Regions from separate parts of the Pseudomonas sp. MM211 genome, predicted to be linked through region 1. Evidence: predicted binding sites of a transcription regulator. Region 1 holds the regulator's gene; each other region holds the start of a gene.
What was found. The regulator sigma-54, encoded in region 1, starts transcription at its own class of promoters, with help from an activator protein. The targets are predictions, from matches to a motif close to ANTGGCATNNANNTTGCTNT.
Positions count from the first base shown of each region.

Region 2: nirB (nitrite reductase large subunit NirB) is a predicted target of sigma-54. The motif match lies at 996-1,015, and genes of this name have one in related genera.
Region 3: K5Q02_RS12455 (flagellar basal body rod protein FlgF) is a predicted target of sigma-54. The motif match lies at 1,570-1,589, and genes of this name have one in related genera.

Region 1 is NZ_CP081942.1:48,071-50,338, forward strand. It holds gene lptB (LPS export ABC transporter ATP-binding protein) at 1-256, shown strand, start outside; gene K5Q02_RS00240 (RNA polymerase factor sigma-54) at 428-1,936, shown strand; gene hpf (ribosome hibernation-promoting factor, HPF/YfiA family) at 2,020-2,268, shown strand, end outside.
Region 2 is NZ_CP081942.1:390,536-392,803, reverse strand. It holds gene K5Q02_RS01765 (PA4780 family RIO1-like protein kinase) at 1-776, shown strand, start outside; gene nirB (nitrite reductase large subunit NirB) at 1,220-2,268, shown strand, end outside.
Region 3 is NZ_CP081942.1:2,713,640-2,715,907, reverse strand. It holds gene flgG (flagellar basal-body rod protein FlgG) at 1-733, opposite strand, end outside; gene K5Q02_RS12455 (flagellar basal body rod protein FlgF) at 781-1,521, opposite strand; gene K5Q02_RS12450 (flagellar hook protein FlgE) at 1,717-2,268, opposite strand, start outside.

The DNA of each region.
Region 1 (2,268 bases):
ATTCATCCTTCTCGATGAGCCCTTCGCCGGCGTCGACCCGATCTCGGTCGGTGACATCAAGCAAATCATTCACCACCTCAAGGCCAAAGGCATTGGCGTGCTGATCACCGACCACAACGTGCGCGAAACCCTGGATATCTGCGAAACCGCCTATATCGTCAGCGACGGCCAACTGATCGCCGAGGGTGACTCCGCTGCGATCCTGGCCAACCAGGTGGTTAAGGAAGTTTACCTGGGCCACGAATTCCGCCTGTAACGGATTTCCCGCCGATGAGTACCCCTGAGAGCCTGTTACCCCACGACATGGTCGTAATGAAATGGTAACGGGCTCTAGGCAAAACACTCGGGTTCAGGCATATAATTTGCTTCCTAGTGGCGCTTTGGCGCCCTGTCGTGGATCGCGCACAGACGCCAGATAAGGTCTGCAATGAAACCATCGCTAGTCCTGAAAATGGGCCAGCAGCTGACGATGACACCGCAGCTGCAACAAGCCATTCGCCTGCTCCAACTGTCGACTCTGGATCTGCAACAGGAGATCCAGGAGGCACTGGAGTCAAACCCGATGCTCGAGCGTCAGGAAGAAGGCGACGACTTCGACAATTCGGATCCCATGGCCGACGGCGCGGAAAGTGCACCCACCGCGGCCGCCCAGGAAGAGAAATTTCAGGAGCCGACTTTCCAGGAAAACACCCAGACCGTCGATAACCTTGAAGAAGGCGATTGGGGCGAGCGTATCCCCAGCGAGCTGCCGGTCGACACCGCTTGGGAAGACGTCTACCAGACCAGCGCCAGCAGCCTGCCGAGCAATGATGATGACGAATGGGACTTCACCACTCGCACCTCCGCTGGCGAAAGCCTGCAGAGCCACATGCTCTGGCAGCTCAATCTGGCACCGATGTCCGACAAGGATCGCCTGATCGCCGTCACCCTGATCGACTGCATCAACGGTCAGGGCTACCTCGAAGAAACCCTCGAAGAAATCACCGACGCCTTCGACCCAGAACTCGATGTCGAGCTCGATGAAGTCGAAGCCGTGCTGCACCGCATCCAGCAGTTCGAACCGTCCGGCATCGCCGCCCGTGACCTGCGTGAATGCCTGCTACTGCAACTGCGCCAGCTGCCGGCCAACACGCCCTGGTTGAGCGAGGCCCTGCGCCTCACTGGCGATTATCTCGACCTGCTCGGCAGCCGCGACTACAGCCAGTTGATGCGCCGCATGAAGCTCAAGGAAGACGAGCTGCGCCCGGTCATCGAGCTGATTCAAAGCCTCAACCCGCGCCCTGGCTCGCAGATCGAATCAAGCGAGCCCGAGTACGTGGTGCCTGACGTGATCGTGCGCAAGCACAACGATCGCTGGCTGGTAGAGCTCAACCAGGAAGCCATGCCGCGCCTGCGCGTCAACGCACAGTACGCAGGCTTCGTGAAACGTGCCGACTCCAGCGCCGACAACACCTTCATGCGCAATCAGTTGCAGGAAGCGCGCTGGTTCATCAAGAGCCTGCAGAGCCGCAACGAGACCCTGATGAAGGTCGCGACGCAGATCGTCGAGCACCAGCGCGGCTTCCTCGACTACGGCGACGAAGCCATGAAGCCGCTGGTGCTGCATGACATCGCGGAAGCAGTAGGCATGCACGAGTCGACCATCTCACGAGTCACCACCCAGAAATACATGCATACACCGCGTGGCATTTACGAGCTGAAATACTTCTTCTCCAGCCACGTCAGCACCTCCGAAGGCGGCGAATGTTCCTCCACCGCGATTCGCGCGATCATCAAAAAACTGGTCGCTGCGGAAAATGCGAAAAAGCCATTGAGCGATAGCAAGATCGCTGGTTTACTGGAAGCACAGGGCATTCAAGTGGCGCGCCGCACAGTCGCCAAGTACCGTGAATCGCTCGGTATAGCGCCTTCGAGCGAACGCAAACGGCTGATGTAAGGTGCCCTTGTAGCAATATGCCCCAGTGTTCCTGCGGCAGGCCCAACGCCTGCCACTCACACACGGCAACAAGGAGAAGCGGTATGCAAGTCAACATCAGTGGACACCAGCTGGATGTGACAGACGCACTACGCAGCTACATCGAAGAAAAGCTCGGACGTCTCGAGCGGCACTTCGACAAGATCACCAACGTGCAGGTCATCCTGGAGGTCGAGAAGCTCAAGCAGAAAGTCGAAGCTACCTTGCATATCGCCGGAGGCGAAGTGGTGGCCAATGCCGAGCATGAAGACATGTACGCTGCAATCGATCTACTGACCGACAAACTCGACCGC
Region 2 (2,268 bases), 340 kb from region 1:
CCGAACTGCGCTGCGCCAAGGTCTACAAAGAGGCCAACAAGCGTGGTTTCCGCCAGGCCGCCGAGTATCAGGAAGGGCGCAAGGTACGCAACAGCCGTGATGCAAGGGCTATGGCCAAAGGCTCCAAGTATGGTCGCAAGGGACAGGAAGACGCCTGGCAGAACGCCGAGGTGGCGGCCCTGTTTCGCCTGGCCAGCGCCGGCGTCCGGGTGCCCAAGCCCTATGACTTTCTCGAAGGTGTGCTGCTCATGGAGCTGGTCGGTGACGGCGAGGGTGGCGTAGCGCCGCGCCTCAACGACGTCGACCTGCACCCCGAAGACGCCCGCGAATTCCACGCGTTCATGATCGACGAAATCGTCAAGATGCTCTGCGCCGGCCTGGTGCATGGCGACTTGTCCGAGTTCAACGTGCTGCTCGGCCCGGAAGGCCCGGTGATCATCGATCTGCCCCAGGCGGTGGATGCGGCGGGTAACAACCACGCCTTCAAGATGCTCGAACGTGACGTCGGCAACATGGCCGCCTATTTCGGCCAGTTCGCACCGGAGCTCAAGTTCACCAAGTACGCCAAGGAAATGTGGGCGCTCTACGAAGACGGCAAGCTGACGCCCGATAGTGTGTTGACCGGTGAATTCGATGACCCCGAGGACGACGCTGACGTCGACGCTGTGCTGCGCGAGATCAAGGCCGCTCTGGCCGATGAAGCGCGTCGCCAGGCCGTGCTCAACGCCGAGGATGAGCCCAAGGACAGCGAGCCGCCTCCGCCCTGGGAGCGCTGAGTGTGGCCGGAGTTTAGTGGAGGTGGGCTAAAGCCCACCCTACCGCTGAAGCGGATCGCCGCTCGGCCCGCCCTGCTGTGTGATCGTGCCCTGAAACGGTGAGTTAAAGGGTGTGATGCTCTATTTTGGTTCGCTGTGTCAGTGTCTGTTTTAACTGTCTGCTGTCTTCATCCCTGTCTGAATTCCCCGCCATTGCTGAGCTGCAGCGTTTCTCGAAACGTTGGCATGCAACCTGCTATTCACTCCCTGTGACCTGCCTGACCGTGCAGGCACCCTGGCCGCTTCGGCTGCCAGCGGTGATGAGCCTGGGCAATGTGGCCCGCCATCCCCCAAAACTACATAACTGAATCCAAGGCAAAGACGCCTGAAGCTGACAACAGCTCCAGGCGTCTTTTTTTTGCGTTGCAGAAAACCGTGATACCGCAGCAGACAGAGGGCAGGCTATGAATTCCATCGTCACATCGATCAAGCGCGAGAACCTGATCGTCATCGGCAACGGCATGGTCGGCCACCACTGTGTGGAGCAGTTGATCGCCAGCGGTGCCCTGCATCGCTATCAGGTGCACGTGTATGGCGAAGAACGCCAGCGCGCCTACGACCGTGTGCACCTGTCCGAGTACTTCTCCGGCAAGGATGCCGAAGCCCTGGCCCTGGGCGAGCCTGATCTGTACGCCCGCAACGGCGTACACCTGCACCTCGGCGAGCAGGTGCTGGAAATCGACCGCGAGAACCGCGAAGTCGTCACCACCAAGGGCCGTCGCGGCTACGACCGTTTGGTGCTGGCCACCGGTTCCTATCCGTTCGTACCGCCGATTCCGGGCGCCGAGGGCAATTCGCGCCTGGTCTACCGCACCCTGGACGACCTCGACGGTATCCGCGCTGCCGCGACCAAAGCCCGCCGTGGTGTGGTGGTCGGCGGTGGCCTGCTCGGTCTGGAGGCGGCCAACGCGCTGAAGTCACTTGGTCTGGAAGCCCACGTGGTGGAGTTCGCACCGCGCCTGATGCCGGTACAGCTGGATAACGACGGTGGCGACGCACTGCGGGCGCGCATCGAGGCCCTTGGTGTGGGTGTGCATCTGTCGCGCGCCACCCAGGAGATCGTCATCGGTGAGGAATATGCCTACCGCATGAAATTCAGCGATGGCGCTGATGGTAAATGTGAGTATCTTGAGACCGACCTGATCGTGTTTTCCGCCGGTATTCGTCCGCAGGACGCCCTCGGCCGTGCCGCTGGCCTCGACATCGCGACCCGCGGTGGCGTGGTGGTCGACAACGACTGCCGCACCAGCGACCCGGCGATCTTTGCCATCGGCGAATGCGCGTCCTGGAATGGCATGGTCTTCGGTCTGGTCGCGCCGGGCTATTCGATGGCCCGCAATGTCGCCGCTCAGCTGGCTGGCGAGCCGCACGAACTGTTTACCGGCGCCGACATGTCGACCAAGCTCAAGCTGCTTGGCGTCGACGTCGGCTCCATCGGCGATGCCCACGCCGC
Region 3 (2,268 bases), 2.6 Mb from region 1:
TGGAGTTCATCTCGTAGGCGCGCTGGGTGGTGATCATGTTGACCATCTCCTCGACCACGCTGACGTTGGAGTTCTCCAGGGTGTTCTGCAGGGTCGTGCCCAAGCCATTGAGGCCGGGCGTTCCCACCAGAGGTGCACCACTGGAGGCGGTTTCCAGGAACAGGTTGTTACCGATCGCCTCCAGACCCGCCGGGTTGATGAAGTCGGTGATCTGAATGTTGCCGACGATCTGCGGCTGCGGGTTGCCGGTGGTGGTCACCGAAGCGGTACCGTCTTCACCGACGGTGAAGGTACGCACTTCCGGTGGCAGCACGATGGCTGGCTCCAGCGCAAAGCCCTGGGAGGTCACGACCTGGCCATCCGAGTTCAGGTGAAAGCTGCCGTCACGGGTGTAGGACACCGTGCCGTCAGGCATCAATACCTGGAAGAAGCCGCGGCCGTTGATCGCCATGTCCATCGGCTGCTCGGTAGTCTGCAGGCTGCCAGCGGTAAAAATCTTCTGGGTGCCGTTGATGCGCACACCGGTACCGAGCTGCAGGCCGGACGGCAGTTGGCTGTCCTGGCTGGACTGGCCGCCGGGCTGGCGACGAACCTGGTACAGCAGATCCTCGAACTCCGCGCGATCACGCTTGAAGCCGGTGGTGGAGACGTTGGCCAGGTTGTTGGAAATGGTCGTCAGGTTCATGTCCTGAGCGGATAGGCCGGTCTTGGCGACCCAAAGTGCAGGAAGCATGGCGTTTCTCCTCGAGCGCCGGATTCATGGCGCCGCGCGTATGGTTATCAGGTCATTTGCAAGACACGCGCCATGGCGGTGTCATTGTCTTCTGCGGTACGCATCATTTTCACCGACAGCTCGAACTGCCGGGACAGCGCCAGGATCGAGGTCATTTCCTCGACCGCATTGACGTTGCTGGACTCCAGAAAGCCCGAGGTAATCTGCACGGTGGCGTCCATTTCCGGCGGCTGCGGGCCGTTGAAACGGATCATCCCGTCGCTGCCCTTCTGCATCTGCTTGAGATCGGGGTTCACCAGGCGCAAGCGATCGACTTCAGCCAGCACGTTGGGAGCCTCCCCGAGTGCGCGAATGCTGATGGTGCCGTCCTGGCCGATCTCGATCTTCTGCTCAGGCGGCACGGCGATCGGCCCGGCGTTGCCCATTACCGGCATGCCATTGCCGGTACGCAGCATGCCCATGGCATCGACGTTCAGGCTTGCGGTACGCACGTAGGCTTCAGTGCCATCAGGTGCCTGCACGGCCAGCCAGCCCTTGCCACCAATCGCGACATCCAGGTCACGGCCGGTTTCCTGCAGGGAGCCCGGAGTGAAATCGGTGCCTGGCCGCTCGCTCATGGCGAATACGCGCGACGGCTGGGTCTCGCCAAAAATCGGCATCGCGCGGGCTTGCTCGAAATCACGGCGAAAACCGCTCGTGGAGATGTTCGCCAGATTGTTGGCGTGGGCACGCTGGGCCAACGTATTGTTGTGGGCACCAGTCATGGAGACGTACAGCATCTTGTCCATGTTTCCTCCGAGGTGGGGCAACTCGCCCGCGACTCTGACAAGAGCTTAAAAGCAATTCACGTGCCACTCTCAGTAAAAATACGCAAGCACATGATTTTAATGGTTTTATATAAAAAAACAGGCTCCCGAAGGAGCCTGTAATTTGTCGCTTGGCGAATTGTTGCCGCTAACGGCAACGACTCCCTGACGCATGCATCAACGCAGGTTGATGATCGTCTGCGTGATGGCGCTCTCGGTCTCGATGGTTTTGGCGTTGGCCTGGTAGTTACGCTGGGCAACGATCAGGTTGACCAGTTGCTCTGACAACTCGACGTTGGAGTCTTCCAGCGCACCAGACTGCAAAGTACCCAGCGTGCCGCTCTTCGGCGTACCAATGACCGGCTCGCCAGATGCCGACGACTGAACCCAGGCGGTTTTGCCGACCGGTGTAAGCCCCTGCATATTGGCGAAGTTAGCCAGCACTAGCTGCCCTTGAACTTTAGTTTGGCCATTGGTATAGCGAGCGAAAAGAACACCGGTCTCGTCAATTTCCAGGCCCGCCAACTCGCCTGTGCTGTAGCCGTCCTGCACGACCTTGGCAACCGAGAACGTGCTGTTGTACTGCGAAGAACCGCGGAAATCGAACTTCACCGCCGCACTGGCTTCAGAGCCGTTGGCGGCCCAGGTGGTGCCTTCGGCATTGGTGGGTGCCGCCGGAATCCAGCCGTTCATGCTGATGGTGCCGTCGGGGTTCAGCGACAACCCTGC